Regions from separate parts of the Streptomyces sp. 71268 genome, predicted to be linked through region 1. Evidence: riboswitches for the same ligand, from Rfam matches in the RefSeq annotation. Region 1 holds a riboswitch; each other region holds the start of a gene.

Region 1 (4,088 bases):
CGCGGTCGAGGTCAGCCTCGCCGCACCGCTGGAGGCCGAGCCGCAGGGGCTCGAAGGCGTGGCCACCATCATGGCGCGGGCGCTGTCGGAGGGCACCGACCGGCACTCGGCCGAGGAGTTCGCCGCCGAGCTGGAGCGCTGCGGCGCCACCCTGGACGCCTACGCGGACCACCCCGGCGTGCGCGTCTCCCTGGAGGTCCCCGCCTCCCGGCTGACGAAGGCGCTCGGGCTGCTCGCCGACGCCCTGCGCGCCCCCGCCTTCCCGGAGGGCGAGATCGAGCGGCTGGTGCGCAACCGGCTCGACGAGATCCCGCACGAGCTGGCCAACCCGGCCCGGCGGGCCGCGATGACGCTGTCCAAGGAGCTCTTCCCGGCCGACTCCCGGATGTCCCGGCCGCGCCAGGGCACCGAGGAGTCGGTCGCGCGCGTGGACGCCGCCGCCGTGCGCGCCTTCTACGCGGCCCACGTGCGCCCGGCCACGGCCACCGCCGTCGTCGTCGGCGACCTCACCGGCGTCGACCTCGACCAGGCGCTGGCCGACACGCTGGGCGCCTGGAGCGGCGACACGGCCGCGCCCCGCCCGGTGCCCACCGTCACCGCCAACGACACCGGCCGGGTCGTCATCGTGGACCGGCCGGGCGCGGTGCAGACCCAACTGCTCATCGGCCGGGTCGGCGCCGACCGGCACGACCAGGTCTGGCCCGCCCAGACGCTCGGCACCTACTGCCTGGGCGGCACCCTCACCTCCCGGCTCGACCGGGTGCTGCGCGAGGAGAAGGGCTACACCTACGGCGTGCGGGCCTTCGCCCAGGTCCTGCGCTCCACGCCGGAGGGCACGGGCCTGTCCCTCCTGGCCATCAGCGGCTCGGTGGCCACCGAGGTGACGGGCCCGGCGCTCGAGGACGCGTGGAAGGTGCTGCGCACGTTGGCCGCCGACGGGCTCACGGACGACGAGCGCGACGTGGCCGTGCAGAACCTGGTGGGGATCGCCCCGTTGAAGTACGAGACGGCCGCCTCGGTCGCGGGCACCCTCGCCGATCAGGTGGAGCAGCACCTGCCGGACGACTTCCAGGCCCACCTCTACCGGCGGCTCGCGGAGACCGGCACGGTCGAGGCGACCGCCGCGGCCGTCGCCGCCTTCCCCACCGACCGGCTGGTGACCGTGCTGGTCGGCGACGCCTCGGTGATCGCCGAGCCGGTGAAGGCGCTGGGCATCGGGGACGTACGGGTGGTGAGCGGCTAGCGGCGCGCGCCCCGGCGGCCGAGCCGGGCTGGCGGGCCGTCAGGCGCCGCCCGGCCCGGGCTCGGTCCCGTGCCGTCCGCGCCCGTGGTGCCCGCGCCCGGGGCGCCGGTCGGCGCGCCGACCGGCGCCCCGGGCGCGGGGCGGCTGCCGTGGCCCCGGGGCGCCGGGCCGCGCGGGCCGGCAGGCGCGGGCCGGCACGCGGGCCGTGGAGCCGGGTGGCGTACGCGAGGGCGCGGGCAACGGTGCCCGATAGCTGACCGTGCCCCAGAGAGCGCCATGGGCGCCCGGATTGCCCCGGGTGTCCGTGGCGGAGTCTGGGACTCCTGTTGCTGATGAGCCGTTAAGAGGCCCTGGTGTCAAGTGGGATGCCGGGGCCTCTCGGTTTGTCTGTTTTGCGGGAGAGGCTGCCTGTCTGCCGTGTGGCGTGCGCAACAAACGGCCGGTTCTGTTTGCCGATCAAAAGACGTCCCGCTTAGCGTCAGCCCCGTTGTCCGTCACACCTTCGCCACACCCGTGGCACCGGGCAACCATCGCCGAGTCCCTTATGGCGCGAGCCAGGGGAGCCGGGGACCCAAGTCCCCTGGGGTGAATCGGCCGCCATCCTCGCGAGAGGCGTGGTGACCGTAGGAGACCTTCCTGCTCCGAACCCGTCAGCTAACCCGGTAGGCGAGAAGGAAGGAAAGGAGTACGCCTCCGCATGGCGTTCACCCGTGCCACTGGGCGGCACCGTCGCCCCAGCCGCTTTGTCCGTACCAGCGCGAACGCGGCGGGCATGGCCACCCTCGCGGCCACCGGCGTCGTCGCCGGCATAGCCGCTCCCGCGATGGCCGCCCCGGGCGCCGACGGCGTCCCCGAGCTCCAGGACACCGGCCTGCGCCAGGCCGCGACCCTGAACGAGGACATCGCGGACAAGATCGGCGCCCAGGCCGACGCCCAGTACTCCGCCGCCGAGCAGGCCGCGGCCGAGCAGCAGGCCGAGGAAGAGGCGCGCCAGCAGGCCGCCGAGCACGCCGCCGAGATGAAGAAGAAGGCGGAGGAGGCCAAGCGCAAGGCCGCCGCCGAGGCCGCGAAGAAGAAGGCCGCCGCGAAGAAGGCGGCCGAGGCACGGGCCGCCGCGGAGCGCGAGGCCGAGGAGACCCGCGCCAGCGAGGTCGTGGACACGCGCGCGTCGCGTACCGCCGAGCGTCCCGCGGTGGGCTCCTACGTCCTGCCGGTCGCGGGCTCGTACGTCTCGACGCAGTACCAGGCGTCCGGTGGCGCCTGGTCCTCCGGCAGCCACACCGGCGTCGACTTCCACGCCAGCACCGGCACCTCGGTGCGCGCCGTGGGCGCCGGCACCATCGTCGAGGCCGGCTGGGGCGGCGCGTACGGCAACAACGTCGTGATCAAGATGAACGACGGCACCTACACGCAGTACGGGCACCTCGACTCGATCTCCGTCTCGGTGGGCCAGAGCGTGGCCCCCGGCGAGCAGATCGGTCTCGCCGGCAACACGGGCAACTCCTTCGGCGCGCACCTGCACTTCGAGGCCCGCACGTCGCCCGAGTACGGCTCGGACATCAACCCCGTCGCCTACCTGCGCTCCCACGGCGTCAACATCTGAGGCGAGGCCGGGCCACCCCGCCCGGCCCCCGCACGTCCCACACCGAGGGCCCCGGCACCGAGCCGGGGCCCTCGGCGCGTCTCGGCTCGGGCCCGGGCCACGGGGGCCGGCGCGCGGCCGCGCGCCGCGGCGGCGCCCGTACGACAGCGCACGCCCCTTCCCGGGGCGGAAACGACGAAGCCGCGGTGACGTCCCAGGGGGATCACCGCGGCTTCGCAGGGTGCTGAAAAGCGACTCAGACCGTCTCCGGAAGCTCCTCAAGCCCCTCGGCGACGAGCTTGGCCAGCCGGTCGAGCGCGGCCTCGGAGCCGTCGGCCTCCGATGCGAGCACGATCTCCTCGCCGCCCTGCGCGCCGAGGCCGAGCACGGCGAGCATCGAGGCGGCGTTGACCGGGGTGCCGTCCGGCTTGGCGATCGTCACGGGGACGCCGGAGGCCGTCGCGGCGCGGACGAAGATGGACGCGGGGCGAGCGTGCAGGCCCTCTGCCCAGCCGACGGTGACGCGGCGCTCAACCATGGTGTTGCCCTTCAGGTGGTTGCTGTTGTCTAGACCAGTCTCTCACGGGGTGCGGAGTGCTCTGGCGAAGCCCTTCCACAGCCTGCCCCGGCGCAACGCTGAGCGCGAGTCGGACCGTTGTCGGTGCCCCCGCCTAGTCTTGGAGCCATGGAAACGCCGCCCGAGCACGCCTATCCGACGCACTGGGAAGCGGACGTGGTGCTCCGCGACGGCGGCACCGCCCAGATCCGCCCCATCACGCCCGACGACGGCCAGCGCCTGGTCGACTTCTACGAGCGGGTCTCGGACGAGTCCAAGTACTACCGCTTCTTCGCCCCCTACCCCCGGCTCTCCGACCGCGATGTGCACCGCTTCACCCACCACGACTACGTGAACCGGGTCGGCCTGGCGGCGACGGTCGGCGACGAGTTCATCGCCACGGTCCGGTACGACCGCATCGACGAGCGCGGCCGCCCCTCGTCGGCGCCGGCGGACGAGGCCGAGGTCGCCTTCCTCGTGCAGGACGCCCACCAGGGGCGCGGCGTCGCCTCCGCCCTGCTCGAACACATCGCCGCCGTCGCCAGGGAGCGCGCCATCCGCCGCTTCGCCGCCGAGGTGCTCCCCGCCAACACCAAGATGATCAAGGTGTTCACGGACGCGGGCTACACCCAGCAGCGCAGCTTCGAGGACGGCGTCGTCCGACTGGAGTTCGACCTCGAACCCACGGCCCGGTCGCTGGCCGTCAT
Region 2 (4,088 bases), 5.6 Mb from region 1:
CGAACGTCGCGATGCCGAAGTCCACCAGGATCACCAGCCCGTCGTCGCGGACCAGTACGTTGCCCGGCTTCACGTCGCGGTGGACGACCGACGCCGCGTGCACCGCCCGCAGGCCGCGCAGGATCTGGTGGCCGATGTCCGCCGCCCTGGGCACGGCGAGCACCTGCTGGCTGCGCAGCAGGTCCGCCAGCGAGCCGGCGTCGAGCAGCTTCATCACGATCCAGACCTGGTTGTCCGTCTCGACCTGGTCGTGGACCGTCACCACGTTCGGGTGCTCGATCTTGGCGATCGCCTCCGCCTCCCGGCGCGCCCGCTGCATCGCCGCGGCCTGGGTGTCGGCGGTCATCGCGTTCCGGTCGAGCAGGCCCTTGACGGCGACGAACCGGCGCAGCCGCCGGTCATGGGCCTTCCACACCTCGCCCATGCCGCCGCTGCCGATCGGTTCCAGCAGTTCGTAGCGGCCGTCGATCACCACGTGCGGACGGCCGGGCGCGGGTGAGTCCTTGTGCGTCGGCGTCCGGGGCCATCTCTGTGTCCCCTCGGAGCCCGCCCGCGCCGGGGCGCTGCCCGCCCAGTGGTCGTGGGGCCCACCGCCGGCCCCGGCCCTGTCCTCGTCTCGCATGTGCCCCCCTCGCAACCTGCACCAGGCCACAGTAAACGCTCAGTCAAAAGTACGCGGAGAGAGGCGAGATGAGGCGATACGGAGGCCGAATACCGTGCCCCGAGTGGTGGGACGGAGGTGCTGTCGGTAGCGGAACAAGGTAGCGCCGACTCCCGGAAATGTCAGCCGGTCACGGCGGCCGGCGCCCGCGACGGGGGAGGCGGACCCGACGGTGGCCCGAGCGTTAGGGGGCCCGCCCGGCGACTCGACGCCGACCCGGGCGCGCGCCGGACGCGATGGCTTCGCGGGCGCCGCGTGGGGCGCGGTGTGCGCGGCGGTCCATACGGCGATCGGTGTGACCGTACGGACGCGGCGGGCGTCGGGGGAGGGGCGCGGTCGTGGGTGGCGTGAGGCACGGGAAGGTGGGGCAAGGAGGGGCGGGGTGGGTCGCGCGGAGTCGGTCGCGGGATGTGTTGTGGGGCGGAGGCAACCCGGGCGAGGCATGGAGCGTGTTCTTAAGGGGAAGGCGTGCGAGACAACCCTCCGACGTGCCGGTTTTCTGTGGCGCGGGGCACATGTAGGGCCGCTTCGCTGGGTGTGCCGGCGTCGCGAGAGCGCCCGGCAAGATCACTTGAAAACGGACTGTTCGGGCTTATCGGGTCTTGTGTCGCAGCTCACGGGTGTCGCTGGTTGATCTGTCACGCGGCGTGTCCGTGCGATGCCGGCTGTCCGGCCGGGCCCCGCCCCGTCAGGGATGCGCTCGTCGCGGGCGTCCGGAAGATGTCGCCCTGGGGGACAGATCTCGTACGCAGCGTTATCTCTCATTGCGAGCTAATGCCTTAATTGATCTTTATCAGGCGGTTCGTGGCTTGTCGCCGGCGAAATGAATGTGTTTTGTTGGCGCTCCCGCTGAAACGAAGGCGGGTATCCGACGCCGGGATGCCGAATCTTGCCGCTGGCCGAGGAGAAACCTCAAAGACATGACGGCAAGAGCGGGGGAACCAGGTAAGTGCCGCACCGCGCTGAGCGCGGTCGGCTTGGGGTGAAGACGTGTCGCGGCGCCAGACGCCGCGCAGGGCACGTCCGGGCAACTCCAGCCCGAATCCGACAGCTCACCTCGCAGGCATAGGAGAGGGATACCCCTATGTCTCATCGCACGCGTCATCGCCGCATCAGCCCGCGTCGCCTCGGCATTTCCGTCGCGCTGACCGCTGGCGGCGCCAGCCTCGCCATTCCCTTCCTCGGGGCCACCCAGGCCAACGCCGCCTCGGTGGACGTGTGGGAGAAGGTCGCCCAGTGCGAGGCGACCGGCAACTGGAGCATCAACACCGGTAACGGCTTCTACGGCGGCCTGCAGTTCACCGACAGCACCTGGCGTGCCTTCGGCGGCGCGCAGTACGCCCCGCGCGCCGACCTGGCCACCAAGGACCAGCAGATCGCCGTGGCCGAGAAGGTCCTCAAGGTGCAGGGCCCCGGCGCCTGGCCGGTGTGCTCCGTCAAGGCGGGCCTGACCGCCGGCGGCCCGGCCCCGCAGCTGTCCACCGACGGCACCCGCGAGCAGGCGAACACCACCCGCGACGCCCGCACCGCGCCGCAGGCCGCGCCCAAGGCCGCCCCGAAGGCCGCTGCCCCCAAGGCCGCGCCGAAGGCCGCCCCGAAGGCCGAGAGCAAGCCCGCTCCGCGCACCCAGAACTCGACCGCCGGCAAGGCGTACACCGTGCGCTCCGGCGACACGCTGTTCAAGATCTCCCAGGCGCACGACGTCAACGGTGGCTGGCGCGCGGTCTACGACCGCAACCAGGACGTCATCGGCGACAACCCGAACCTGATCTTCCCGAACCAGCACCTGACCCTGCCCGGTGCCGGCTCCGCCGCCAAGGCCCCGCAGCAGAAGGCGGCCCCGCAGCAGCAGGCCGCCCCGCAGGCCGCCCAGGCGCCGAAGCAGCAGGCCGCCCCCAAGGCCGCGCAGCCGCAGGCCGCCCAGGCCGCGCCGAAGCCGCAGGCCGAGACCCCCTCGGCGACCGGCTTCACCGCTCCGGTGGCCAACAGCACCATGGGCACCCCCTACCACCAGTCCGGTGGTAGCTGGTCCAGCGGCTACCACACCGGCGTGGACTTCCCGGTCGCCACCGGCACCTCCGTGAAGTCCATCGGCGCCGGCCAGGTCGTCTCGGCCGGCTGGGCGGGCTCGTACGGCAACCAGGTCGTCATCCGCCACGCGGACGGCCACTACAGCCAGTACGCCCACCTGTCGCAGCTCTCCGTCTCGACCGGCCAGTCGGTCACCGGCGGCCAGCAGATCGGCCTGTCCGGCAGCACCGGCAACAGCAGCGGCCCGCACCTGCACTTTGAGGTGCGCACCGGCGCCGGCTACGGCTCGGACGTCGACCCGGTCAGCTACCTGCGTGGCAAGGGCGTCAGCCTCTGACCAGCGGCTCGATCGCTGAGCGGGCGCCCCTGACCGATCGCTGACCAAGGGCTCCCCGTACCACCGCACCACCCGATGTGCCCCCGCGCCGACCCGGCGCGGGGGCACATCGGCGTTCCGCGAGGGCAGATTCGCCTGCCGCGAGGGCATTTGGTGGCCGGCCACCCGGGTGCTACGGGGCGGGCGCTGGGTAGAGTTCCCGCTCATGGGGTTGTGGAACGGGGAGGAACCCGCGAAACAGGGTGGCACCGAGCCGGAGCGCACCGCCGACGGTCCCGTGCGGAGCGTCGACGGCCCGGCACGCGGCGTCGGCGAGCGCGAGACGCTGGCAGCCCGCGATGCCTCGGCGACCGAGGCCGACCCACCCACCGACGCCGACGGCGCCCCGCCACGCCACGCGCCGGCCCCCCCGCCCCGCCGACCCCGCGCCATCCGCCGGCCCGCACGCGAGCGGCGGGTCCACCGCTCCGGATGCCCCGCGGCTCCCCGACGACCGGCAGCCGTCCGCCGCGCCCGCGGCGGCCGACGGCCCGAGCTCGTCGCCGGACGGCGCGCGCCAGGCACAGCCACAGACACCGTCACCCGCTGAGTGGCAGTCCTCCGCCTGGCAGCCACCGAGCGCCATCGAGCAGGAGCTGTACGACGCGAAGACCCGCGGCGACTGGGCCCGCTACGTCACCGCGCTGGCCCACACCCCACTCTTCGTGGCGGACTCGCGGGAGCGCGTGGACGCCCACCCCGACACCGTGGTCTTCACGCCGTACCGCGACCCGCGTACCCGTACCGACTGCCTCGCCGTGTACACCGAGGGCATGCTGCCGGCACCGGCCGAGGACCCGGTCTTCCACTCCGGCTCGCTGGGTTGGTACGCGCGGGTGTGGGGCCCCAAGGACCCGCCGTGGCTCGCGGTCAACCCGGGCAGCCCGTGCGAGGCGTACTTCCCCACCACCCCGAGCCACCGCGCGGTCTGGCAGCAGCACGCGGACCACGCCGCCGCCACCGACACCCCGCAGCCCCAGCTCCGCGCCCTGATCGTCGGCGGGCCGCTGCGCGGCCCGG
Region 3 (4,088 bases), 3.3 Mb from region 1:
GATCTCGTCCGCGACGAACTGCGCCTCGTCGTGCTCGGTGTCGGCCACGTACCCGGTGATGGTGGCGCCGGCGCCGGCGTCCGTCCACAGGTTCTTCGGGCGGCGGTTCTCGTTGCGCTCGATGACGGCGTTGGCCGCGCTGAGGATGGTCTGCGTGGAACGGTAGTTCTGCTCCAGCAGGATCGTCGTCGCGTTCGGGTAGTCCTCCTCGAACTGGAGGATGTTGCGGATGGTCGCGCCACGGAACGCGTAGATCGACTGGTCAGCGTCGCCCACCACGCACAGTTCGGCCGCGGACTCGGCCGGCCCGACCAGCTCGCGCACCAGCGTGTACTGCGCGTGGTTGGTGTCCTGGTACTCGTCCACCAGCACGTGCCGGAACCGGCGGCGGTAGTGCTCCGAGACGTCCGGGAACGCCTGGAGCAGGTGCACCGTGGTCATGATGATGTCGTCAAAGTCGAGGGCGTTGGCCTCGCGCAGCCTGGCCTGGTACATCGTGTACGCCTCGGCCAGCGTCTTCTCGAAGCCGCCACCGGAACCCGCGCCGTCGCCGCCCACCTGCGCCGCGTAGGTCTCCTCGTCGATGAGCTCGTTCTTGAGGTTGGAGATCTTGGCGCTGAAGGACTTGGGCGGGAACCGCTTCGGGTCCAGGTCCAGGTCGCGGCAGACCAGGGCCATCAGCCGCTTGGAGTCGGCCGCGTCGTAGATCGAGAACGAGGACGTGAAGCCGAGCTTCTTGGACTCGCGGCGCAGGATGCGCACGCAGGCGCTGTGGAACGTCGACACCCACATGGCGTTCGCGCGCTGGCCCACGAGGTCCGTGACGCGCTCCTTCATCTCGCCCGCGGCCTTGTTCGTGAACGTGATCGCCAGGATCTCGCCAGGGTGCGCGCGGCGGGCGCCCAGCAGATGCGCGATGCGGTGGGTGAGCACCCGGGTCTTGCCCGAGCCGGCGCCGGCGACGATGAGCAGCGGCGATCCGGCGTGCACGACGGCGGCCCGCTGCTGCTCGTTCATCCCCTCAAGCAGCGCGGCCGGGTCCACGGCCGGGCGCGGCGCGCCGTTGCGGTAGTACGCCTCGCGCTCGCCGTACGGCTCCGGCTCCTCGCCGTACGCGTCGGACCCCGCGCGGCCGGCGCGCTCGCCGAAGCCGGCGGCCGGCCCCGGCCCCGCGCTCGGGGCGAGGTCCCAGCCCTCGAACAGGTCGTGCGGAACCTGCTCCGGGGCCTGGCCCGCGGGCACCGTCGGGTCACCCGGGGCGTCCTCGGGGATCTCCTGCTCCTCGGGCGGGGGCTCGCCGCCCGACCGGGCAAGATCCGCCAGGAAGTCGTCGTCAAAGAGGCTGCTCATCGCGAACCGAGTCTAGGCGGCACCACTGACAACCCGCACCGCCCTTCCCCCGACCCCTTCCCGACATGTCGAACACCAGCCTTCCCAGCCACCCGGGCCGTTGGCTACGGTGCCTGGTCATGGCGGCCCGTACCCCCGTCGGCGAAAGCGTCGGCAACGGGCGGCCCGCGCCGAGTCCGGCCCTGTCAGGCGGCCGGAGCCGGGGACCCACCGTTCCCCGCGCCTTACGGGAGTCTCCCGGAGGCGGGGGGAAGTACCACCGGGGTGAATCGGACCGCATCCCCATGTGCGGACCGTAGGGCATTCCCTTCCCTCCCCGTGCGCTCGGTGACGCCCGTCCCCGAGCCGCGCGGAGCGCCCGAACCCGACAGCTAACCCGGTAGGCGGTCCACGGAAGGAGTCGCCTCCCTTGGCGTCACACCGCAGGTCGCGGTACCGGCTGGACGTGTCGTCCGGTCGTCGTACCGTCGCCGGCCTCACCACGGCCGCGCTCGCCTCCCTCGCCCTCCTCGTCCAGCTCGCGCCGTCGGCCACCGCCGTACCGCGCGAGCCGCGCCCCTCGGTCGAGGAGGTGCGGCAGCGGGTCGACGCGCTGTACCGCGAGGCCGGCAGCGCCACCCAGGCGTACAACGGGGCCAAGGAGCGCACGGACGCGCAGCAGGCCCGGGTGGACGAACTGCTCGGGGACGTCGCCGAGCACACCGAGCGAGTCAACGAGGCGCGCCGCAAGCTGGGGACCTTCGCGGCGGCCCAGTACCGCACCGGCAGCGCCCACTCGACCGCGACGCTGCTCCTGGCCGCCGACTCCCAGCGTCTCTTCGACCAGTCGCACCTGCTGGCCCGGATGACCAGTCGGCAGCAGCGGGCACTGGCGGACTACGAGGCCCGGCGGGCGACGGCGGCCACCCAGCGCGGCAAGGCGGCGCGGAGCCTGGCCTCCCTCACCGCCGCCCAGGACGACCTGCGGGCCAAGAAGAAGTCCGTACAGACCAAGCTGGCCGAGGCCCGCAAGCTGCTGTCCAGATTGACCGCCGAGGAGAAGGCCAGGCTGGCGGAGCTGGAGCGCAGGAAGCAGGCCGAGGCCGAGCGCAAGGCCAAGGAGTTGGCCCGCGAGCAGGCCGAGAAGGAGCGCGCGGAGCGGGAGCGGCGCGAGCGGGAACAGCGGGAGCGTGAGCAGCGCGAGAACGCCGGCGACACGGGCGGCGACAGCGGCGACGGAAGCGGCCAGGGCGGGGCCGCGGGCCGCGGCGACGGCTCGGGCGACATCGGCCCGAGCGACCCCGCTTCCCCGGCCGACACGGCGAAGGCGCAACAGGCCATCGACTTCGCGCGGGCACAGCTCGGCAAGCCGTACGTGTGGGGCGCGACCGGCCCCAACGCGTACGACTGCTCCGGGCTGACGCAGGGCGCGTGGAAGGCCGCCGGGGTGACCCTGCCGCGCACCACCTGGGACCAGGTCAAGGTCGGCCAACGCATAGCCACCACCGACCTCGCCCCCGGTGACCTGGTCTTCTTCTTCGACGACATCAGCCATGTCGGCCTCTACGTCGGCGAGGGCAAGATGATCCACGCGCCGAGGCCCGGGGCCAACGTGCGGGTCGAGTCGATCTACACGATGCCGCTGTACGGGAACGTGCGGCCGGCCTGACCCGCCGGGCCCCCGCCCCCACGGAGCGGGCCCGCCTCCCCTGGCGCGGGGGCGGGCCCGCTCGCCGGTGGGGGCGGTTTCCGCTGGCTGCTGGCCGCTGGCGGGAGGGTGCGGCGTACGCCGGGGGTGGGCGAGGGTGGCGAAGACGGTGCCGGTCACGGCCTCGCGGGGAGGGGCGGCGTCCGTCGGGCCGCTGGCGGGAGGACCGCTGGCGGGAGGACCGCTGGACCGCTGGACCGCTGGACCGCTGAGCGAACGGGCGCGGGGACCAAGGGCACCCCCAAAGACGAATCGCAGATGCGTATTCCATAGAATCGCGGCGTGCGACTGACCAAGGCCACCGATCTGGCGCTCCGCGTCGCCATGCGCCTCGCGGTGCTCGACGCGGAGAGCGCGCCGACCACTCGCGAGGTGGCCGACGCCGTCGCCGTGCCGTACAGCCATGCCGCGAAGGCCGTCACCCGGCTGCGCCACCTCGGCGTGGTCGAGGCCCGGCGCGGCCGGGGCGGCGGGCTGGCGCTGACCTCGACCGGGCGCGCCGCGTCGCTCGGCTGGCTGGTACGCGAGCTTGAGGGGGCGGGTGACGTGGTGGGCTGCGAGGACGACCCGCCCTGCCCGCTGCGCACGGCGTGCCGGCTGCGCAGCGCGCTACGCCAGGCACAGGAATCCTTCTACGCCACGCTCGACCCGATCACCATCGCCGACCTCGTCTCCGCCCCGACCGGCCCCGTCCTGCTGGGCCTCACACCCCGTCCCACCTAGCACCCGAACACCACCCGCCACCTGATCACCACCCGCCGCGCCCACCGCGCACCGCGCGGGCCGCGGCCAAGCCCGCCCGCGCCTCACCGTGGCCACCTCGCGCCACCCCGCCCGAGGCCCCACGCCCACGTCGCCTCTCCCCGCTCCCCCCTGACCGGCCCTCGCGCCGGAATCCCCGCAATCCCTTCCGCGAACACCCTCGACCAAAAAGACGAATCTCAGAATCTGATTTGGAGTAGCCATGCTGTCCGAAAAGTCGGCCGTCGCGGTCCGTGCCACGCTGCCCGCCGTGCACGGCGCGCTCGACGAGATCGCCGCACGCTTCTAC
Region 4 (4,088 bases), 1.6 Mb from region 1:
GCCGCGCCGACGCCTTGGGCAGGCCAATCACCTCGGAGTTCGGTGCGCCGGGGCGCGCGGGAGCGGAAGGGCGGGCGCGCAGCGGGCAGTGCGATCGGCGAATTCCCTGATACACCTGTCCCCTGCGCCGGATCAGCGCGCGACGTGTGGACGCGTGGGGCGTTGGGCAGTCAGTCCCCCAGCGCACGCCCGCCGCCATCCTCTTCACCCGCGATAGCCGCCCGATCCGCGTGCCACCCGCCACTGCGCCACCGGACCCCGGGGCGCGGGTGTGTCCCCCGGCCCGTTCCGCGCCGGCCCAGCGCCGTTCGCGCGTACGCCGCCCACCACCCAGCACAGATGAGGAACTCCCCGTGAAGATCCGAACGTTCACCAAGCTGGTGCGCAGCAATCACCTCTCACTGGCCATGCGGATGCCGCGGGAGCTCGCCGGCCCCGCGTACCGCGCCTCGTTCCTGGCCGCGGCCGCCAACAGTGGCGTGCTGCGCCATCTCGCGCGGCAACCGCTCGACGCGCCCGCGCTCGCCGACGAGCTGGGCATGCACGGTGAGGAGCAACTGCTCGGCGTCTGGCTCGACATGGGAGTGCGGCTCGGAGAACTCGGCTCGCGCGGCGGGCGCTACCGGCTGCGCGGCCGCCTGGCCAAGTCGCTGGCGCGGCCGGAGGCGGACGCCTACGTGGCGCTGCTCGAACAGCTCATGCGCTTCCACGCCCCACTGCTCCTGGACGCCCCCGACATGCTGCGCGAAGGGCGTCGGGTGTCGATCGCCGACCAGGACGGCGCGCTCATCGCCCGCTCGTCCCGTGTCCTCGAACCCGCCGTGCAGGGCGTGGTGGAGCAGCAGGTCGACCGGAACTCACCGGTCCGGCTCCTGGAGGTGGGCTGCGGCAGCGGCACCTACGTACGGCACGCCGCCTCGCTCAACCCTCGGCTGACGGCCGTGGCGATCGACCTGCAGGACGAGGTGGTGGCGCAGGCGCAGGCGAACCTGGACAAGTGGAACCTGTCCGACCGGGTGGAGGTCGTCCGCAGCGACCTGCGGACGTACTCGACGGAGCAGAAGTTCGACCTGGTCACGCTGCACAACAACATCTACTACTTCCCCCACGGTGAGCGGACCAAGGTGCTGGAGCGGGCGCGCTCGTTTCTGATGCCCGGCGGCAAGCTGCTCCTGACGACGAGTTGCCAGGGTGGCGGCCCGGGCATGGAGATGCTGAACCTGTGGTGCGCGTACGCCGACTTCGCCGGCCCGCTGCCGCGCCCGGCCGAGCTGTTGGGGCAGATGCGGGACGCGGGCTTCACACAGGTGCGCTCCCGCCGCCTGGTGCCCGGCGAGGAGTTCCGGGCCTTCGTCGGCACCTGCCCCTTCGACGACTAGCCTCACGCGTTCGACGGCTTGCCCCAGACGCAGGCGGCGGGCCGGGAACGGCCGGCGGTGGCGGAGACACACGGTCATCGCCATCCCGCCGCCACCGTGACACCACGCCACCGTCACCCCGCGCCTCCGGTGTCGCGCGGCGCCGGGTCGCCGACGGCCGGCCGTGCGCGCGGATTGACGTCGCGTCACGGCACACCGCCGCGCGCGCCGCGAACCCGGGGGTGGTGGGCGGCTGCCTGGCCCACAGCCTGGTCACGCCCTGGAACCTCTGCGTCCGGTTCGGCGTTTTCGCAGTTCAGAGCGGGTTTGCGCGACTCGTATGGGGGATGAGACCGACCGCGGTTCTGTGTCACCAGCGAAGGTGAAGAAGTTCACATACGGCCCTTTCGGCTGCGAATTCGGGCCGTGGATGACGCAGTATCCCTATCCGACACCACCAAGCCCCCGTCACCACGGCGGGGCGGTCCGGGCGGACGCCGAGTCCTGCCGCCGCGCGGGCCCAGTGAGAAGAACACGAAATCGGCAGGAACGGGAGACCCAGGCACGACGGGCCACGAAGTCGGTGGCCCTTGGGGTGAAGCCACGCGAGTGGCCGGGCAACTTCGCCAGTCCGAACCCGACAGGTCATCTTTCGCAGGCGGATGACGAAGGGCTTTCGTATGTCCGCGCAGCCACGCATACCCTCGATCGCCACGCGCATCGGCACCGCTTCGGCCCTCACCGCCACGGTGCTGGCCGGTTCCTCGTTCGTCCCCGCCCTGACGACCGATGCGCAGGCGGCGACGGCCTCCGGCAAGGCGCTCAAGATCGCCGCCGGCAAGAAGGGCGCACCCTACAAGTACGGGGCGGTCGGCCCGCACCGGTTCGACTGCTCGGGGTTGACGCTCTACTCGTTCAAGAAGGCGGGCAAGAAGCTGCCGCGCACGGCGGCGGCCCAGTACAACAAGACCCGCCACCTGTCCAAGAGCTCGCGCAAGGCGGGTGACCTGGTCTTCTTCCACTCCGGGCGGAACGTCTACCACGTGGGCATCTACGCCGGGAAGAACAAGATCTGGCACGCGCCCAAGCCTGGCAAGTCGGTGCGGCTGGAGAAGATCTGGACCAACAAGGTCTGGTACGGCCGCGTCCGCTGACCATGACGGGTGGGTCGGGGCGCCGGGCGGGCGATGCCGCGCCGCGCCCCGACCCCACGACCCTGGGACGAGAGGGGTGTGGGGACGAGAGCCGCCCTACGGGCCGGTTCCGGGTCGATGTCACCAAGCCGAGTGATGTTGCCATCGAGTACGTCACCCGCAGGGAGCAATCCCCGTTGTCCTCACGTGCCGACCGAATCACGGTCAGCCTGATCCACGAGGACGAGTCATGATGCGAGGAATGACGGGGGTTGCCGTCGTCGCAGCGGCGCTGGCGTGCGCGGTGACGCCGGCCCAGGCTGGTGAGGCAGCCAAGCCCATCAAGAACGGCAAGGCCGAGTTCTGCCTGAGCAAGCCCGCCGCCAAGCAGCTTGCCAAGGCGAAGGTCACGCTGGCCGCCACGGGGGCCGCTCGGATCACCGGCAAGCAGCGCCAGTGCGTGTCCCTCCCGCTGGTCGAGGGCACGAGGGACTACGCGAAGTTGCAGGGCGGTGTCACGTTTCGTGACAAGGACGACCGTCTCGACCTCACCAAGATCTACAACTACGTGAACAAGTCCTCGCGGACCCAGGCGCACGCCTCGGTCAACCGGGCCAAGGCGCAGCCGGTGCGGTTCCTGACCTACACCATCAAGCGGGAGAACGCGAAGGTCACGCAGAAGCAGGTCAAGGCGGTCAACGTGCGGACCGCGCTGACTCCCGAGGGCGAGAAGCTGCTCAAGAAGACCTTCGGCAAGTCGCCGGTGCGCAAGGGCGACCACCTCTTCACGCTCAACGCGGTCGCCGACATGCCGAGGCTCGCCCCGGACACACTCGGTGACCTGCTCGACCTGCTGCGCTGAACCGAGGGCTGAACCCGGGACGCGGAGCGCCCCGGACCACGGCAGGTGAACCACGGCGGCCGATCGGCTCCACGGATGCCGCCGACACGCCACATGGCGTGTCGGCGGCATCCGTGCGTACGGCGCCCCGGCGCCTGCGCGCCGTCAGGCTCCGCGCACCGCGGCCAGTTGCTGGGCGAAGGGGACGACCTCGTCGTCGTCCTGGTGCGGCACGGACGGGGCGTCGACCAGCAGGCCGGCGAGTTGGCGTGCGGCGCGGTCGATTCGCTCGCTCAGCCCGTCGGTACGGCCGTCCCCGGCCGCGCCCCAGTCCTCGGAGGCGGCGTAGACGCCGGTGGGCACGGTGACGGCGCGCAGGTAACCGAAGAGCGGGCGCAGCGCGTGGTCGAGGACCAGGGAGTGGCGGGCCGTGCCGCCGGTCGCCGCGATCAGCACGGGCTTGTCGACCAGCGCCTCGTTGTCCAGCACGTCGAAGAACGACTTGAACAGGCCGCTGTAGGAGGCGGTGAACACGGGCGTGACCGCAATCAGCGCGTCGGCGCGGGTCACCGCGTCGAGGGCGGCGCGCAGCGCGGTGCCCGGGAAGCCGGTGACCATGTGCTGGGCGATGGCGGTGGCCAGCTCACGCAGTTCGACCACCTGGACCTCGACCGGCCGGCCGGCGTCCGCGAGCTGTCGCTGGGCGGCCGTGGCCAGCCGGTCGGCCAGCAGCCGGGTGGAGGACGGCTGGCTCAG

The links. A riboswitch is a leader RNA that binds a small molecule or an ion and turns the genes downstream of it on or off. The one in region 1 is predicted to bind cyclic di-AMP.
Positions count from the first base shown of each region.
Region 2: it holds a riboswitch for cyclic di-AMP, as region 1 does, so the genes downstream of both, OYE22_RS29875 (transglycosylase family protein) here and OYE22_RS06905 (M23 family metallopeptidase) in region 1, are expected to answer to the same signal.
Region 3: it holds a riboswitch for cyclic di-AMP, as region 1 does, so the genes downstream of both, OYE22_RS20375 (C40 family peptidase) here and OYE22_RS06905 (M23 family metallopeptidase) in region 1, are expected to answer to the same signal.
Region 4: it holds a riboswitch for cyclic di-AMP, as region 1 does, so the genes downstream of both, OYE22_RS00980 (C40 family peptidase) here and OYE22_RS06905 (M23 family metallopeptidase) in region 1, are expected to answer to the same signal.

Region 1 is NZ_CP114200.1:1,891,012-1,895,099, reverse strand. It holds gene OYE22_RS06910 (pitrilysin family protein) at 1-1,243, shown strand, start outside; cyclic di-AMP (ydaO/yuaA leader) riboswitch at 1,765-1,927, shown strand; gene OYE22_RS06905 (M23 family metallopeptidase) at 1,941-2,846, shown strand; gene OYE22_RS06900 (HPr family phosphocarrier protein) at 3,082-3,363, opposite strand; gene OYE22_RS06895 (GNAT family N-acetyltransferase) at 3,511-4,088, shown strand, end outside.
Region 2 is NZ_CP114200.1:7,452,547-7,456,634, forward strand. It holds gene OYE22_RS29870 (serine/threonine-protein kinase) at 1-622, opposite strand, end outside; cyclic di-AMP (ydaO/yuaA leader) riboswitch at 1,542-1,740, shown strand; gene OYE22_RS29875 (transglycosylase family protein) at 1,746-3,029, shown strand; gene OYE22_RS29880 (DUF1266 domain-containing protein) at 3,368-4,088, shown strand, end outside.
Region 3 is NZ_CP114200.1:5,149,427-5,153,514, reverse strand. It holds gene OYE22_RS20380 (ATP-dependent DNA helicase) at 1-1,350, opposite strand, end outside; cyclic di-AMP (ydaO/yuaA leader) riboswitch at 1,509-1,752, shown strand; gene OYE22_RS20375 (C40 family peptidase) at 1,760-2,998, shown strand; gene OYE22_RS20370 (Rrf2 family transcriptional regulator) at 3,320-3,760, shown strand; gene OYE22_RS20365 (globin domain-containing protein) at 4,002-4,088, shown strand, end outside.
Region 4 is NZ_CP114200.1:305,729-309,816, forward strand. It holds gene OYE22_RS00975 (class I SAM-dependent methyltransferase) at 354-1,379, shown strand; cyclic di-AMP (ydaO/yuaA leader) riboswitch at 1,882-2,035, shown strand; gene OYE22_RS00980 (C40 family peptidase) at 2,039-2,512, shown strand; gene OYE22_RS00985 (hypothetical protein) at 2,754-3,353, shown strand; gene OYE22_RS00990 (FMN reductase) at 3,498-4,088, opposite strand, start outside.